DNA from 4 places in the Streptomyces sp. NPDC051310 genome. Region 1 is predicted to be linked to each of the others. Evidence: riboswitches for the same ligand, from Rfam matches in the RefSeq annotation. Region 1 holds a riboswitch; each other region holds the start of a gene.
What was found. Region 1 has a riboswitch for cobalamin ahead of cobN (cobaltochelatase subunit CobN). Riboswitches for the same ligand answer to the same signal wherever they lie in the genome.
Positions count from the first base shown of each region.

Region 2: it holds a riboswitch for cobalamin, as region 1 does, so the genes downstream of both, ACIA79_RS00855 (prenyltransferase/squalene oxidase repeat-containing protein) here and cobN (cobaltochelatase subunit CobN) in region 1, are expected to answer to the same signal.
Region 3: it holds a riboswitch for cobalamin, as region 1 does, so the genes downstream of both, ACIA79_RS09325 (ribonucleoside-diphosphate reductase subunit alpha) here and cobN (cobaltochelatase subunit CobN) in region 1, are expected to answer to the same signal.
Region 4: it holds a riboswitch for cobalamin, as region 1 does, so the genes downstream of both, ACIA79_RS11380 (energy-coupling factor ABC transporter permease) here and cobN (cobaltochelatase subunit CobN) in region 1, are expected to answer to the same signal.

Region 1 covers NZ_JBITEO010000011.1:88,007-92,127, reverse strand. Annotated here, with positions in the region: gene ACIA79_RS18075 (precorrin-2 C(20)-methyltransferase) at 1-517, opposite strand, end outside; gene ACIA79_RS18070 (precorrin-8X methylmutase) at 514-1,161, opposite strand; gene ACIA79_RS18065 (cobalamin biosynthesis protein CobG) at 1,158-2,372, opposite strand; cobalamin riboswitch at 2,397-2,528, shown strand; gene cobN (cobaltochelatase subunit CobN) at 2,566-4,121, shown strand, end outside.
Region 2 covers NZ_JBITEO010000001.1:186,846-190,966, reverse strand. Annotated here, with positions in the region: gene ACIA79_RS00865 (energy-coupling factor transporter transmembrane component T) at 1-342, opposite strand, end outside; gene ACIA79_RS00860 (SCO2322 family protein) at 339-1,067, opposite strand; gene ACIA79_RS00855 (prenyltransferase/squalene oxidase repeat-containing protein) at 1,067-2,383, opposite strand; cobalamin riboswitch at 2,518-2,651, opposite strand; gene ACIA79_RS00850 (MBL fold metallo-hydrolase) at 2,663-3,739, opposite strand; gene ACIA79_RS00845 (aldehyde dehydrogenase) at 3,841-4,121, shown strand, end outside.
Region 3 covers NZ_JBITEO010000005.1:55,141-59,261, forward strand. Annotated here, with positions in the region: gene ACIA79_RS09310 (carbon starvation CstA family protein) at 1-1,679, shown strand, start outside; gene ACIA79_RS09315 (YbdD/YjiX family protein) at 1,685-1,900, shown strand; gene ACIA79_RS09320 (GNAT family N-acetyltransferase) at 1,982-2,485, shown strand; cobalamin riboswitch at 2,505-2,661, shown strand; gene ACIA79_RS09325 (ribonucleoside-diphosphate reductase subunit alpha) at 2,798-4,121, shown strand, end outside.
Region 4 covers NZ_JBITEO010000006.1:126,323-130,443, forward strand. Annotated here, with positions in the region: gene ACIA79_RS11365 (energy-coupling factor ABC transporter ATP-binding protein) at 1-669, opposite strand, end outside; gene cbiQ (cobalt ECF transporter T component CbiQ) at 666-1,415, opposite strand; gene ACIA79_RS11375 (energy-coupling factor ABC transporter substrate-binding protein) at 1,422-1,760, opposite strand; gene ACIA79_RS11380 (energy-coupling factor ABC transporter permease) at 1,757-2,581, opposite strand; cobalamin riboswitch at 2,611-2,845, opposite strand; gene dhaM (dihydroxyacetone kinase phosphoryl donor subunit DhaM) at 3,154-3,561, opposite strand; gene dhaL (dihydroxyacetone kinase subunit DhaL) at 3,558-4,121, opposite strand, start outside.

The DNA.
Region 1 (4,121 bases):
CGGCGAGCCGCGCCGTCAGTTCGTCCTCCGGCAGCGTTCCGGGGATGATCGTGAGGACCTCCTCGGCCTCGCACAGCGGCTCGCCGAGCCGGGCCGCCGCCGCGCTCACCGAGGTGACGCCGGGGATCACCTCGGTCTCGTAGCGGTGGGCCAGGCGCTTGTGCATGTGCTGGTACGAGCCGTAGAAGAGCGGGTCGCCCTCGGCCAGGACCGCGACCGTGCGGCCCGCGTCCAGGTGGGCCGCGAGGCGGGCGGACGCCTCCCGGTAGAAGTCGTCCAGCGCGCCCCGGTAGCCGCCCGGGTGGTCGGTGGTCTCCACCGTCAGCGGGTACATCAGGCGCTCTTCGACGTGGTCCTCGCGGATGTGCTCCGCCGCGATGGAGCGGGCGATCGACCGGCCGTGGCGCGCGCAGTGGTACGCGATCACGTCGGCGGCCGCGATGGCCTTCACCGCCGCGACCGTCATCAGGTTCGGGTCGCCGGGGCCGAGCCCGACGCCGTACAGCTTGCCGCTCATGCCTGGATCTCCGCCTCGTGCGCGATCGCGTTGATCGCGGCCGCCGCCATCGCGCTGCCGCCGCGCCGGCCGCGTACCACCAGGTGGTCCAGGTCCGGCCGGGCCGCCAGCGCGTCCTTCGACTCCGCCGCCCCGATGAAGCCGACCGGGATGCCGAGCACCGCCGCCGGGCGCGGGGCGCCCGCGTCGATCATCTCCAGCAGCCGGAAGAGGGCGGTCGGCGCGTTGCCTATCGCGACCACGGCTCCTTCGAGGCGGTCGCGCCACAGTTCCAGGGCGGCCGCGCTGCGCGTGGTGCCCAGCTCGGCGGCGAGCGCGGGCACGGCGGGGTCGGAGAGCGTGCAGACCACGTCGTTGCCGGCGGGCAACCGCTTGCGCGTGACGCCGCTGGCGACCATCTGCGCGTCGCACAGGATCGGCGCCCCGGCGCGCAGCGCCTCCCGGGCGCGGACGACCACGTCCGGCGTCCAGGCGAGGTCCTGGACGAGGTCGACCATGCCGCAGGCGTGGATCATCCGCACGGCGACCTGGCTGACGTCGGCGGGCAGGCCCGCGAGATCCGCCTCGGAGCGGATCGTGGCAAAGGACTGGCGGTAGATCTCCGCCCCGTCCTTCTCGTAGTCGAACACTCTGCTCTCGCTCATTTCGTCGATCCTTGTACGGTCACCACGGTCACCTGGTACGTGCCTTCGCCGGTCGCCACCCTGTCGGTCCACGCGCCCTGCGGATGGCCGCACCGGCGGGCGCAGCCCGACCAGTGCACCGGCAGCGCACCCTCGCGGGGCCGCGCGTCCGCCCGTACGTCGGACAGGGACTTGGCGCAGCCCGGCCGTCCGGTGCAGGCGCTGACGCCGGCCCAGGGGGAGTCGGCACGGGTGATGAAACCGGCCGCGTCGAGGGCGCGCAGCCGCTCCCGCGCGGCCGCCGGGCCGGCGAAGCCCGGCAGCACGAAACCCCGCCACGGGGTGACCCGTACCTCCCGGGCCGGGAGCAGCGCGCGGAACTGCGCCGAGGTCACCCGGCCGAGGCGGGCCAGCACGCAGACGCTCCCGTCGCCGGTCGGCCCGGGTGCGGGCGGTGCCCCGGCCGGCAGCTCCGCGCCCGCCACCGGGTCCGCCGCGACCGCCGCGCGCCGCAGGTGTGCCGTCACGTCCACGTCCTGCCCCGCGGGCAGCTCCCGCACCCGCCACGCGCCCGTGCCCGCCGCGCGGGCCGCCGCGAGGAACGCCTCCGCCGCGGCCAGCGCGGCGCGCGGCGCGTCGGCGGCGGCGACCCGGTACGCCGCGCCCGCGACGTGCACCAGGGCGGTGCCGGCGGCCTCTGCGAGCAACGTCACATCGGCGCCCAGGGCCGCCACGTCGCCCCGTCCGTCGTCCACGGCGAACAGGAAGCGGCCGGACAGCTCCGTCGTCCAGTCCGCGCCGCACAGCAGCTCGTCCAGCCGGTACGCCCAGTCCGTCACGTCCGCCCCGGCGAGCGGTGAGACGACCATGTTCCGTACGCGCTCGTGGCGTTCGGAGGCGGGCAGCAGCCCGGCCCCGCGCAGCGCCTCCGCCAGCCCGAGCCCGCAGCCCTCGCCGAGGCCGCGCAGCTCGACGTTGCCCCGCGAGGTGAGGGAGAGGTGCCCGTCGCCCAGGCGGTCCGCCGCATCGGCCAGCACCTCGACCTGATGGGGCGTCAGTACACCGGTGGGCAGCCGGAGTCGGGCGAGCGCCCCGTCGTCGGCCCGGTGCAGCCGCAGCGCACCCGGACAGGCGTCGCCGCGGTCGCGCACGACGTCACCGGCGCGGTCCCGGCCGAGGTCCCGTATGTGAGCTTCACCCCGGTCCTGGGGGTTTGGTGAGCTGGGCGGCATGGCGGCGAGCATACGCGCAGCCTCTACTATGCAGACGGCACAGGGTCCCAGGGCCCTAGGGAGGAAGCCCGGTGAGAATCCGGCGCGGTCCCGCCACTGTGAGCCCGGCCACGCCGGACCGGGCGAGTCAGGAACTCCCGCCGTCCTACGACCACCCGGGGCGCGGACACCCCGAGGAAGGCCAGCGCACGCCATGACGCACGCGACGACCGAGGCGACGACTTCCGCCACCACGATCCTGCTGCTGTCGCACTCCGACACCGACCTGCTGAGCGCCCGCGCGGCCGGCGGGCCCGTCGCGTACCGGTTCGCCAACCCGGCCCGCCTCCCGCTGGACGACCTGCCCGCCCTCCTGGACGGCGCCGATCTCGTCGTCGTCCGCCTCCTCGGCGGCATCCGCGCCTGGGAGGAGGGGCTGGACGCGCTGCGCGCGAGCCGGAGGCCGCTGGTCGTCCTCACCGGCGAACAGGCCCCCGACGCCCAGCTGATGGAGACCTCCACCGTCCCCATCGGCATCGCGGCCGAGTCGCACGCCTACCTCGCCCACGGCGGCCCGGACAACCTGGAGCAGCTCGCCCGCTTCCTGTCCGACACCGTGCTGCTCACCGGGCACGGCTTCGAGCCCCCGGCCGCCGCACCCACCTGGGGCCCGCTGGAGCGGCCCGCGGCGAAGGACATCGCCGGCCCGACCGTCGCCGTGCTGTACTACCGCGCCCACCACATGAGCGGCAACACGGCGTTCGTCCACACCCTGTGCGACGCCGTCGAGGACGCCGGCGCCCGGCCACTGCCGCTGTACGTGGCGTCCCTGCGCGCGCCCGAGCCGGAGCTGCTCGACACCCTCGGGGCCGCCGACGCCGTCATCACCACCGTCCTCGCCGCCGGCGGCACCAAGCCCGCCGAGGCCCAGGCGGGAGGCGACGACGAGTCCTGGGACGCGGGCGCCCTCGCCGCCCTCGACGTCCCCATCCTCCAGGCCCTGTGCCTGACCGGCTCGCGCTCCGCCTGGGAGGAGAACGACGAGGGCCTCTCGCCGCTCGACGCCGCCAGCCAGGTCGCCGTCCCCGAGTTCGACGGCCGGCTCATCACCGTCCCGTTCTCCTTCAAGGAGATCGACGCCGACGGCCTGCCCGCGTACGTCGCCGACGCCGAGCGCGCGGCCCGCGTCGCCGGTATCGCCGTACGCCACGCCCGGCTGCGCCACATCCCGAACGCCGACAAGCGCCTGGCGCTGGTCCTGTCCGCGTACCCGACCAAGCACTCCCGCATCGGCAACGCCGTCGGTCTCGACACCCCCGCCTCCGCCGTGGCGCTGCTGCGCCGACTGGGGGAGGAGGGGTACGACTTCGGCGACGAGGACGTGCCGGGCCTGGCGTCCGGCGACGGCGACGAGCTGATCTACGCCCTGATCGAGGCCGGCGGCCACGACCAGGAGTGGCTCACCGAGGAGCAGCTGGCCAGGAACCCGGTCCGCATCCCGGCCGCCGACTACAAGCGCTGGTACGCCACCCTGCCGGAGGAGCTGCGCGAGCAGGTCGAGCAGCACTGGGGCCCGCCGCCCGGCGAGATGTTCCTGGACCGCTCCCGCAACCCCGAGGGCGACATCGTCCTCGCCGCCCTCCGCCGCGGGAACCTGCTGATCCTCATCCAGCCTCCGCGCGGCTTCGGCGAGAACCCGATCGCGATCTACCACGACCCCGATCTGCCGCCCTCGCACCACTACCTGGCCGCCTACCGCTGGATCGCCGC
Region 2 (4,121 bases), on a different contig from region 1:
CCGGCCGCCGATCCGGATGCCCTGCGCCCAGCCGGGCAGCGGCACCTCGGGCAGCGTGACCAGCACGCGCGTCCCCGGGATCGGCGAGCCGAGCACCAGCGAGAAGACCAGCCGGATGACGAGCACCGCGAGCCCCAGCTTCAGGAAGGCACCGTACGAACGGGCCCACGGCGCGTCGGTGCGGCGCGCGGCCACCACGTAGCCGGCCACGCCGACCAGCAGGCCCAGCAGGAGCGGGTTGGTGGTACGGGACGCGGCGGCCGCCAGCCCCAGGGCCCACAGCCACCAGGCGCCGGCGTGCAGGGCATTGCTCCGGTGCGCCGCGGGTGCGCGCAGCGTCATCGGCGGCGGCGGGCCTGCACGACGGCGGCGGCGCCCAGGCCGAGCACGGCGGCGAGGCCGGCGGCCAGTCCGAGCGAGGGGCCGCCGCCGTCCCCGGAGGCCCCGCCGTTCTCGGAAGCCCCGTCCTTCCCGGAGTTCCCGTCGGTCCCGGAGCGGGAGCCGGAGCCGGAGCTGTCGTCGTCCGGGCCGGGGCCCGCGTCGGACACCTGCTCGCCGCAGCCCGTCCGCGGATAGCCCCCGATGGCGCACAGCAGCGCCTGGCTGTTGTAGCGCAGCGGCCCGGCCACCGCGGCCAGCGCGTCCGCGCTCGTCGCGTCCTGCCGTACCCGTGCGCAGGCGGTCCGCGGCTCCGGCGGCGTGGCGGAGCCGTCCGGGGCGTCCGCCGCCGTGCCGAAGTCGATGACGACCGCGACGCGCTTGGTGCCGTCCGTGCGGGGCGTCCCGTCGCAGACCGCCGCGAAGTCGGGCGCCCGGCGCGGCCGGGCGGCGTCCGCCGAGCCGGTGCTCACGGCGAAGCGGTAGCCGTTCACCTCACCGTCCGCGGGCCGGGCCGTGGACGGGCCCTGGGTGGCGTACGCCCACGACGGCCCGGGGCCGCTCTGCCAGAACGACCAGTAGCGGTAGCCGGCCGCCTGGGCGGAGCCGGCGGCGAGCCAGGTCAGGGCGAGAGTCGTAGCCAGGGCCAGGGCGAGGAGCAGGGCCGGAGGCCGGGCGGCGGTCCGCATCACGGCTGCCGGTTCTTGTTGCGGCCGCTGATCAGGAAGCCGATGCCCATGCCGGCGAAGAGGAAGATGCCGACGACCAGCCAGACGCCGAAGCCGCTGCTCTCGCCCGACTCCTTGTTCTCCTGCTCCTCCTGCGCCCGCGTCTCGACGGTCGACTCGGGCTTCGGCCCGGTGGCGTTGAGTCGCTGGACGAGGTCGACGCCGCCGAAGTCGCGGGCGTCGGCCCCCAGGGTGTGCGCGGCGAAGATCAGCTGGGCCCAGGCGGCGGGGCCGTTCTCCTCGGCCCACGGCACGGCGTTCCGCTGGAGCCACTTCAGGGCGGGGGCGGCCTTGTCGCCGTGACCGGCGGCGCCGAGCGCCACGACGGCGTCGGCCGTGTTGCCGAAGTCGGGCGCGGGCGCGGCGGGGGTCGCGGTGCCGGGCATGGGGGGCAGGTCGAGGTGGCCGCTCTTCGCCAGGGCGGTCACCAGGTAGGCGGCGCCGTTGCGGGCGGCGCGCTCGGCGGTCCGCTTCGCCGCGGCCTCGCAGACCGGCGGCTGGTACGGCTTCACGCCCCGCGTCTGGACGTGCTTGCCCAGGCCCGCCAGCACGGCGGCGGCGGTGGCGTCGGCGTTGGCGACCAGCGTGCCGTTCCGGTCGGGCTGGTGGGCGAAGGCACCGGCGCCGGTCCTGGCGTCGCACGGGATCGCGAAGCCGAGCAGCGCGTCGTAGGGGGTGCGGCCGTCCGCGGACCGCACGTCGCCCGGCTTCCCGCCCGCCGCCGCGAGGGCGCTGATGACCACGGAGGTGGAGTTGGCGTCGCTGGGCCCGCCCGGGTTGTAGCTCCAGCCGCCGTCCTTGTTCTGGACGCCGGTGAGCCAGTCCGCGCCCGCCTCGACGGCCTTCGTCACGGGGTCGGTCTCCCCGTCCTCCGTCTCCGGCCGGTCCAGCCCCGCGAGCGCCTGGACGGCGACGGCGGTGGCGTTGGTGTCCAGCGGCACGGCGGGGTCGCAGGGCTTGGCCGGGTCGGGCCGGTAGGAGGCGAAGCCACCGTTGTCGCACTGCTGACCCAGCAGCCAGGCCACGGCCTTCCCGGCGGGCTCGACACCGCTCGTCTCCTGCGCCATGAAGGCCAGGGACTGCCGCCACACGCCGTCGTACGTCGGGTCCTTCCGGCCGTACAGCCCGGAGGGGACGACGGGCGCCGCGGAGGACGCCGCCGGGGAGGGCGCCGCGTGCGCGGCGGGGGCGGCGGTGACGGCTGCGGCCCCGCCGGTGCACAGCACGGCGGTGGCGGCGAGCGCCGCGGCGACGCCGCGGCGGCGAACGGTGGTCATGGCGGGTGGCCTCTCCTGCGCGGTCTCCTGCGCGGTCCTGGGCGGGGCCGGGCACCGGCGCGCGCGGAAGGGCACCAGGCTCCGGCTCCGTATTCCTCGACGGTGCCGGTCACCGGGGTCGGTCCCGGTGACGCGAGCCGAACACGTACGCGTGCGGGGCGATCCGGCTCGCCACCGGTGCGGTGGCTCACGGTTGCGGGTCAGCGCCGGATTTGCACCGGCTTCCCCCCGTACGGGCATGATGACGACTCGCACACTCTACCGGCGGGTCGGTACGGCTCACAGGGCGACGTACGTCACGGGGGCGCTGCCCGGCACCGGCTCGGCGCGCCCCAGCTTCACCAGGTGCCGCAGGTGCGCCTCGGCCTCGGAGACGGCGATGGTGCGCGAGCCGTACGGGATGAGGTCCCAGGGGCGGTTCCAGGTCATGCGCTCGGCGAGCTGCCACGGGGTGAGCGGCGCGGCCAGCAGGGCGAGCAGCCCGGTGAGCCGCTCCTCGTGGTGGGCGAGCAGCTCCGCCACGCGCGCGGCGGCGCCGGTGAAGGCGTGCTGGTGGGCGGGGAGCACCTCGGCGGCACCGAGCCGGCCGGCCCGCTCCAGCGAGTCGAGGTAGTCGCCGAGCGGGTCCGTGGGCGTGGCGTCGTCGGGGTCCTCGTACAGGCCGATGTGCGGGCTGATCCCGGGCAGCAGGTGGTCGCCGGAGAAGAGGCGGCCGTGCCCGGGGCGGTGGGCCGGGTGGTCCTCCTCCAGGTGCAGGCAGACGTGGCCGGGGGTGTGCCCGGGAGTCCAGACGGCCCGCAGCCTGCGGCCCGCGAGGTCGAGGAGCCCGCCGGGGACGATCGCCCGGTCGGGCAGCGCGGGCCGCGGCACGGGCAGGGCGCGCCCCCGCCCGGACGCCCGCGCCTGCCGCAGCGGGGCCGTGTGCGCGTCGGGGGCGCCCGCGGCGGTGAGCCTGGCGAGGAGGAAGTCGAGCCAGGCGCCGGGCTCGGCCTCGCGGGTGCGGCGTACGACGGCGGCGTCGGCGGGGTGCATGGCGATCCAGGCGCCGGACGCCTCACGGACGCGGCCGGAGAGCCCGTGGTGGTCGGGGTGGTGGTGCGTGATGACGACGCCGTGCACGTCCTCGACCCGGGTCCCGAGCGCGGCCAGCCCGGCGCGGAGCGCGTCCCACGACGCGGGATCGTCCCAGCCGGTGTCGATCAGGACGGGGCCGCGACCGGTGTCGAGGAGGTGGACCAGGGTGTGCCCGAGGGGATTGTCCGGAATGGGCACCGCGATGCTCCACACACCCCCACCGTGCCCGATCACGCCCCGCCGCGGGTCTCCGCCGCCGCCGGTCGCCGTCGCGTGCGCCATGGAGCGCCCCCATCCCTCGCCGCGGGTACGGCCATTGCCCACTATAACTAGAACTGGTATCAGTTCTGAGTCACTGTCAGGAACCGGCGGGAGGCACTGCCATGACCGAGCTGGTCGAGCACGGGAAGCTGTTCATCGGCGGGGAGCTGGTCGATCCGGCCGGGACCGGCATCATCGAGGTCGTCTCGCCGCACACCGAGCAGGTCATCGGCCGTGTCCCGCACGCCTCCGAGGCCGATGTCGACCGGGCGGTCGCCGCGGCGCGCCGGGCCTTCGACGAGGGGCCCTGGCCGCGGATGTCCCCGGACGAGCGGATCGCCGTCGTCACCCGCGTCAAGGACGCCGTCGCGGCGCGGCACGAGGAGATCGCCCGCGTCATCAG
Region 3 (4,121 bases), on a different contig from region 1:
TGCTGGCCGTGCTGGCCCTGGTCATCGTCAACGCCCTCGCGCACTCGCCGTGGGGCGTCTTCTCCATCGGCATGACGATCCCGATCGCCCTCTTCATGGGCGTGTACCTGCGGGTGCTGCGACCGGGCAGGGTCACCGAGGTCTCGGTCATCGGAGTCGCGCTGCTGCTGCTCGCCATCGTCGCGGGCGGCTGGGTCGCCGAGTCCTCCCTCGCCGACACCTTCACCCTGGAACCGGGCACGCTGGTCATCTGGATGATCGTGTACGGCTTCCTCGCCTCCGTCCTGCCGGTGTGGATGCTGCTGGCGCCCCGCGACTACCTCTCGACCTTCATGAAGGTCGGTACGATCGCGCTCCTCGCGATCGGCGTCTTCGTCGCCCTGCCGACCCTGAAGATGCCGGCGTTCACCGACTTCGCCAGCCGTGGTGACGGTCCGGTCTTCGCCGGATCCATGTTCCCGTTCGTCTTCATCACCATCGCCTGCGGTGCGCTCTCCGGCTTCCACTCCCTGGTCTCCTCCGGCACCACGCCGAAGATGGTCCAGAAGGAGACCCAGATCCGGATGATCGGGTACGGGGCCATGCTGACCGAGTCCTTCGTCGCCGTCATGGCGATGATCACGGCCTCCATCATCGACCCGGGTCTCTTCTTCGCCATCAACTCCCCGGCGGGCGTGGTCGGGACGACGGTGCAGTCCGCGTCCGAGGCGGTGACGAACTTCGGCTTCACCGTCTCGCCCGACCTGCTGGCCAAGGCGGCGGCGGACGTCGAGGAGGCGTCGCTGCTCTCCCGGACCGGCGGCGCGCCGACCTTCGCCCTCGGCATGTCGGAGATCTTCTCCGCGGTCGTCGGCGGCAGCGCCATGAAGGCGTTCTGGTACCACTTCGCCATCATGTTCGAGGCACTGTTCATCCTCACGACGGTGGACGCCGGCACCCGCGTGGGCCGCTTCATGCTCCAGGACATGCTCGGCAACGTCTACAAGCCCTTCAGGCAGGTCAGCTGGAAGCCGGGCGTGTGGTTCGCCAGCGCGGTCGTCGTCGGCGGCTGGGGCTACTTCCTCTGGGTCGGCGTGCACGACCCGCTGGGCGGCATCAACCAGCTCTTCCCGCTGTTCGGCATCGCCAACCAGCTGCTGGCCGCCGTGGCCCTGGCGGTCTGCACGACGCTGCTGGTCAAGTCGGGCCGGCTGAAGTGGGCCTGGGTCACCGCGGTCCCGCTCGCCTGGGACGTGGCGGTCACGCTGACCGCCAGCTGGCAGAAGATCTTCTCGGCCGACCCGCGGGTGGGCTTCTTCGCCCAGCGGGACAAGTACCAGGCCGGCATCGACTCCGGGCAGGTGCTGCCCCCCGCGAAGTCGATGGACGACATGCACACCGTCGTCACCAACTCCACCGTCGACGGCGTCCTCTCCGCCCTCTTCGCCCTCCTCATCATCGTGGTGATCGCGGACGCGGGGCGCGTCTGCTGGAAGGCCGTCACCGACCCCGCCGGCGTGAAGCTCTCCGAGGTCCCGTACACCGAGTCCCGGATCGTGGCCCCCGCCGGGCTGTTCCCCACGGCGGAGGAGAAGGCCGAACTGGTCGCCGCCGGGCTCGGCCCGGACGGCGGCGTCCGCGGCGACCGCAAGGACGGAGGCAGTGGTGACGAGGTGCCGGCCGGGACCGGCTCGGCATGACACCGGTGACCGCTACGGGAGCACCCGGCCGCCTGCGGCGCGCCCTGGGCCGGCTGCGCTGGTACGTGCGTGAGCTGTCCGGCGAGTCGGTGTACGACAAGTACGTCGCCCACGCCCGGTCCCACGACCCGGACGCGGAGGTGCTGACCCGGCGCGAGTTCGAGCGCAGGCGCACCGACGCGCGGGAGGCGGACCCCCGCGACGGGTTCCGCTGCTGCTGAGCGGGTGAGCGCACGACGGGCCGCCGCGATTCCGGGGACGGAATGCGGCGGCCCGTCGCCGTCCCGCTCCACACTCGGACCATGGACATCACCATCAGGGCCGTACGGCCGGAGGAGCACGGGGCGCTGGGCGAGGTCACGGCCCAGGCGTACCTCGGAGACGGGCTGCTGGACTTCGGGGAGAGCGACGAGTACCTGATCGAGCTGCGGGACGTGTCCCGGCGGGCCGCCGGGGCCGAGGTCCTCGTGGCCGTGGAGCAGGACCGGCAGGTGCTCGGCGGTGTGACGTTCGCCGCCGCGGGCGGCGGGCCGTGGGCCGGTCTCGCCGCGGACGGGGAGGCCGAGATCGGGATGCTCGCGGTGGCTCCGGCGGCGCGGCGGCGGGGCGCCGGGGAGGCGCTCGTCCGGGCGTGCGTGGAGCGGGCCCGGGCGGTGGACGGCTGCCGGCGGGTCGTGCTGTCCTCCCGGCAGGCGATGCGGGCGGCCCACCGGCTCTACGAGCGGCTGGGGTTCGTACGGACTCCGGAGCGGGACTGGCAGCCGGTCCCGGGTGTCACCCTCTTCACCTACGCACTGGAGTTGTGACGCACGGCTGACACAACATGTGGGGGGTGCCGTCGTGGGCGCCCCCCACATGTATGCTCATCTCGCTGTCGCCGCAGGGGAATCCGGTGCAAATCCGGAACTGTCCCGCAACGGTGCACCGGTGTGCTTTTGCGCACCCGGAAGTCCGATGACCTGCCGACGGCGCACCCGGCCGTCCGGTCCGGGTGCCCAGACGTCCGGGCCTCGCGGAGTGGGCCGGTGGACGCGGTGCGTGCGCCCCTGTGCCCGGGGCGCCGGGTTCCGCTTCCCCGCCCGCCCGCCGGCCCCGAGCCGAGCGAGGGAGAGCCCCACGTGACCATCGCGCCAGCCGATCCGGCTTCAGCAGTCGCGGACGCGGAGACCGACGCACCGGGGACCGCGCTGCTGCGGATCCTGACCGACCTCACCGCCGATCTGCCCGACACCGACCCCGGCCGGGTCGCCGCCGCGGCGCTGCGCGGCCGGCACGCAGGTTCGGACGAGGCGGAGCTGCGCGAGCTCGCCACCGAGGCGGCCGCCGGTCTGATCGCCGAGGACCCGGCGTACTCCCGGCTCGCGGCCCGGCTGCTGACCCGGACCATCGCGGAGGAGGCGGCCGGGCAGGGCGCGGTGTCGTTCTCGGCGTCGGTGGCGGTGGGGCACCGGGAGGGTCTGATCGCGGACCGTACGGCGGAGTTCGTGTCGCTCCACGCGGACCGGATGGACGCGCTGGTCGACCCCGCGGCCGACGACCGGTTCGGGTACTTCGGGCTGCGCACGCTGTACTCGCGCTACCTGCTGCGCCACCCGATCACGCGCAAGGTGATCGAGACGCCGCAGCACTTCATGCTGCGGGTGGCGGCAGGGCTGGCCGAGGACGACTCGGTGCGCGCGCTGGAGGAGGTGGCGGCGCTGTACGGGCTGATGAGCCGGCTCGACTACCTGCCCTCCTCCCCCACGCTGTTCAACTCCGGGACCCGCCACCCCCAGATGTCGTCCTGCTACCTGCTGGACTCCCCGCAGGACGAGCTCGACTCCATCTACGACCGCTACCACCAGGTGGCACGGCTGTCGAAGCACGCCGGCGGCATCGGCCTGTCGTACTCACGCATCCGGGCCCGCGGTTCGCTGATCCGCGGCACGAACGGGCATTCCAACGGCATCGTGCCGTTCCTGAAGACGCTGGACGCCTCGGTCGCGGCCGTGAACCAGGGCGGGCGGCGCAAGGGCGCGGCGGCCGTGTACCTGGAGACGTGGCACGCGGACATCGAGGAGTTCCTGGAGCTGCGCGACAACACGGGCGAGGACGCCCGGCGTACGCACAACCTGAACCTGGCGCACTGGATCCCGGACGAGTTCATGCGCCGGGTCAACACCGACGCCGAGTGGTCGCTGTTCTCGCCGGCGGACGTGCCGGAGCTGGTCGACCTGTGGGGCGACGAGTTCGACGCCGCGTACCGGGCGGCCGAGGCGAAGGGCCTGGCCCGCAAGACCATGCCGGCCCGCGACCTGTACGGCCGGATGATGCGGACCCTCGCGCAGACCGGCAACGGCTGGATGACGTTCAAGGACGCCTCGAACCGCACCGCGAACCAGACGGCGGAGCCGGGCCGCACGGTCCACTCCTCCAACCTGTGCACCGAGATCCTGGAGGTGA
Region 4 (4,121 bases), on a different contig from region 1:
GCCGGTGCGCAGGCCGTCCGCGGTGAGCACCGCCGCGTCGTCCGCCCAGCGCAGCGCCAGGTCCACGTCGTGCGTGGCCATGACCACCGTCGTGCCCGCCGCCCGCAACCGGTCCAGCACCTCCAGCAGCCGCTCCTGACCGTGCGGATCCAGGCCGGCCGTCGGCTCGTCCAGGATGAGCACCCGGGGCCGCATGGCCACCGCGCCCGCGATCGCGGCACGCTTGCGCTGCCCGTACGACAGCAGGTGGGTCGGCCGGTCCGCCAGCGCCGTGATGTCCAGCGCCTCGAGTGCCTCGCGCACGCGCGCCCGTACCTCGTCCTCCGCCAGCCCGAGGTTCATCGGCCCGAACGACACGTCCTGCGCCACGGACGCGGCGAACAGCTGGTCGTCCGGGTCCTGCACGACGAGCTGGACCGTCGTGCGCAGCCGGGTGAGCCCGGCCCTGTCGTACGTCACGTCCTCGCCGTGCAGCCGCAGCCGCCCGCTCGCACACCGCAGGCCGCCGCTCAGCAGCCGCAGCATCGTCGTCTTGCCGCTGCCGTTGCGGCCGAGCAGCGCGATCGCACGCCCCTCGGGCACGGCGAAGTCGACGCCCGACAGCACGGCGGGCCCGTCCTCGTAGGCGTATCCCGCACCGACCAGTTCCACGACGGCGTCACGATTCATGGCAGGAACCTTTCGAGTACGAGGGTGAGGGCGACGAGCCCCGCGAACAGCCCCGCGGTCGCGCCCAGGAACCGCCCGGAGACGGCCCCCTGCGGCACCAGCACCCGCAGCGTGCCGTCGTAGCCGCGCCCGGCCAGCCCGGACTGCAGCCGCGCCGCCCGGTCGAAGGCGCGGACGAAGGCCGTCGCGCCCAGGCCGGCCAGCGACCGCCAGGTGGCCGCCCGGCTCGTCAGCCCCAGCCGCGCGGCCTGCGCCTCACGGATCCGCCGGACGGCGTCCAGCAGCAGGAAGCTGATCCGGTACATCACCAGCGCCACGTCGACCACCGGGGCCGGCACCCCGGCCCGTACCAGCCGGGGCAGCACGTCCGAGACAGGAGTCGTGAACGCGAACAGCAGCACCCCGAGCGACGCCGCCGACGTCCGCAGCAGCAGCTGCCCGGCGTGCACCGGCCCGTCTGGGGCCAGGGTCACGAACCCGTCCGCCCCGCCCACCTGGAACAGCAACGGAACCGCCCCCGTGCAGCAGAAGCCGAGCGGAACGCGGAACGCCCGCCACAGCTGCCGCCGTCCCACCCCGGCCGGCCCCAGCAGCACGCCCAGGGTGGCCAGCGCCACCAGCACCGCCCCCGGCCACGGCGGCAGGCAGATCGCGAGGAGGGTCAGGCCGAAGCCGAGCACGGCCTTCTCGCACGGGTGACGGCGGCGCCAGCGACTGCTGTGCGCCGCCGCGTCGATCGGCAGCACCGGCGGCTACTCGACGCGTCCGGCGCTCTCGGCGCGCGCCTGCGCCCGCGCCTCGCCCTGCCGCCGCCCGCGGCGCAGACCGAAGTAGTAGGCCAGCACCCCCGCCCCGAGGGCGGCCTGGAGGGAGAACAGGGCCGACTCGATCTCGCCCGACGGCGGTTCGTAGAGCGGGCTGAACCACGGCTCGTAGTCCGGGTGCGTCTCGGTGATGGCGGTCTCGGCCTGCGCGTCCGCGCCGGTGAACGGCTCCTCCTTGTGGTCGCCCATCCCCAGCGCGAGCGGGAGGACGGCGAGCGCCACGACGACGAGCAGCAGCAGCGTGTTGATCCTGGCGTTACGGCTCATCGGCCCACGGCCTCCGTCTTCGTCCCGGTCCCGGTTCCCGTCTCCGGCCCGGTTCCCGTCTCCGCCGCGGCTTCGGTCTCCGACCCGGTCCCCGTCTCCGGCGCGGCTTCCGTCTCCGGCCCGGTTCCCGCCTTCTTCTCCGCCTCCGTGGTCGCCTTCGTCCCGAGCAGCACTCCGAGACGGGTCAGCTCGCCCTTGCTCGACTGCGTCAGCAGCCGCATCACCAGCACGGTGAGCAGGCCCTCGCTGACCGCGAGCGGCAGCTGCGTGACGGCGAAGATGCCGCCGAACTTGGCCAGCGCCCCCGCGAACCCGCTGCTCGGGTCCGGGAACGCCAGCGCGAGCTGCACGCTGGTGACGCAGTACGTGGACAGGTCGGCGACGAACGCACCGAAGAACACGCTCACCATCAGCGGCACGCCGGAGCGCCGCAGCAGCCGGTACACGCCGAATCCGGCCCACGGCCCGACGATCGCCATCGAGAAGACGTTGGCGCCCAGGGTCGTCAGACCGCCGTGCGCCAGCAGCAGCGCCTGGAACAGCAGGGTGATGGTGCCGAGCACCGCCATGATCGGCGGCCGGAAGAGGATCGCGCCCAGGCCCGTACCGGTGGGGTGCGAGCAACTGCCCGTCACCGACGGGAGCTTCAGCGCCGAGAGGACGAAGGTGAAGGCACCGGACGCGCCGAGCAGGAGAGTCGATTCGGGGTTGGACCTGACCTCGCGGGTGAGCGCCCGGACACCGTGGACGACGAACGGCGCGGCCGCCACGCTCCAGGCGGCCGCGTGCACGGGGGGCAGATAGCCCTCGGCGATATGCATGATGTGGGAGACCCTCTCCAGCACCTCGTGGATGGACAACGCGCCTTGGCCGGTCTCCTGGCTGACGGGTCATGCCGCCGCGGCTCCGCCTTCCCGGACACCACGGTCTCCCGCGGTGTTCCAGTGGCTTCCCGGGGTGGTACCCCCGGGAGTGGAGCCGGACTTCCCGATCACAGTGGCGAGGGCCGCACCGGTACCGCACCGGTTTCCCGTACACCAAGGCCCTGCGACAGTAGTGCGTTGACCAGGTGCATCACAACCCGCGCGCTCCCGCACGCCCCCGCCGCGTCCCCCTGCCCCGGTTCCCCGCCCCGCGCTCCGCCGCCGGAGCCGTACACCGCCCGGGGCCGGCGCGCAGCACGGCGCGGGGGGGTCGTCCTTGCGGGGGCGGGGGCGTGGGGAGGGGCCGAGCCGGGCGGGGGCCGGGGGGGGCCCGCCGCGGCGGGGCTCCCCCCCCCCCCCCCCCCCCCCCCCCCCCCCCCCCCCCCCGCCCCCCCCCCCCCCGCCCGGCCCCGCCGCCCCCCGCCGGGGGCCCCCGCGCCCCCCCCCCCCCCCCCCCCCCGCCGCGGGGGCTACTCCTTGCGGTAGCCGTACGCTTCGGACGCCGCCGACACCACCGCGTCCAGGTCGCCGCCCGCCGAGGCGGTGACCACGGCCGCCACCGCCCCCTCCACGAACGGGGCGTCCACCAGCCGCGTGCCGTCGGGGAGCTCGTCGCCCTCCGCGAGGAGGGCCTTCACCGTCAGGACGGCGCTGCCCAGGTCGACCAGGACGGCCACGCCCGCGCCGCCGTCCACCGACGCCGCCGCCTCGGTGATCAGCTCGGCGCTCGTGCCGAGCCCGCCGTCGGGGGTACCGCCCGCGGGCGCCACGGGCGCGGCCGCACCGCCCCCGGCGAGGCCCCGCGCCAGCTCGGCGACGGACGCGGCGACCGCCGCGCTGTGCGAGACGAGCACGATCCCCACCGGCGCCCCGCTCACCGGGCCCCCTCCGCCGCCGCCTCGGCGAGAGCGGCGAACAACAGCGCCGACGACGTCGCCCCGGGGTCCTGGTGTCCCACGCTGCGCTCACCGAGGTAGCTCGCCCGGCCCTTGCGCGCCTGCATCGGCACGGTCGCCAGCGCCCCCTGGTCCGCCGCCTCGGCGGCATCGGCGAAGGACTCGCCCAGCGACTCGCCGAGCGCCTCCACCGCCGGTTCCAGCGCGTCCAGCATCGTCTTGTCGCCGGCCGCGGCACCGCCGAGCTGTGCCACCGCGGCCACGCCCGCGCGCAGTGCCTCGACGAGCTGGACGGGCGCGACCGAAGCGGCGTCGCCGAGCGCCTTGCCGGTGCGCCGCAGCAGCGTCCCGTACAGCGGCCCGGAGGCACCGCCCACCGTCGAGATCAACTGCCGCCCGGCGAGCGTGAGCACCCCGCCGGGCGTCTCCGGCTCCTCCTTCCCGACCGCCGTGAGCACCGCGGCGAAACCGCGCTGCATATTGGCGCCGTGGTCGGCGTCACCGATGGCCGAGTCCAGTTCGGTCAGCCGGTCCGCCTCGCG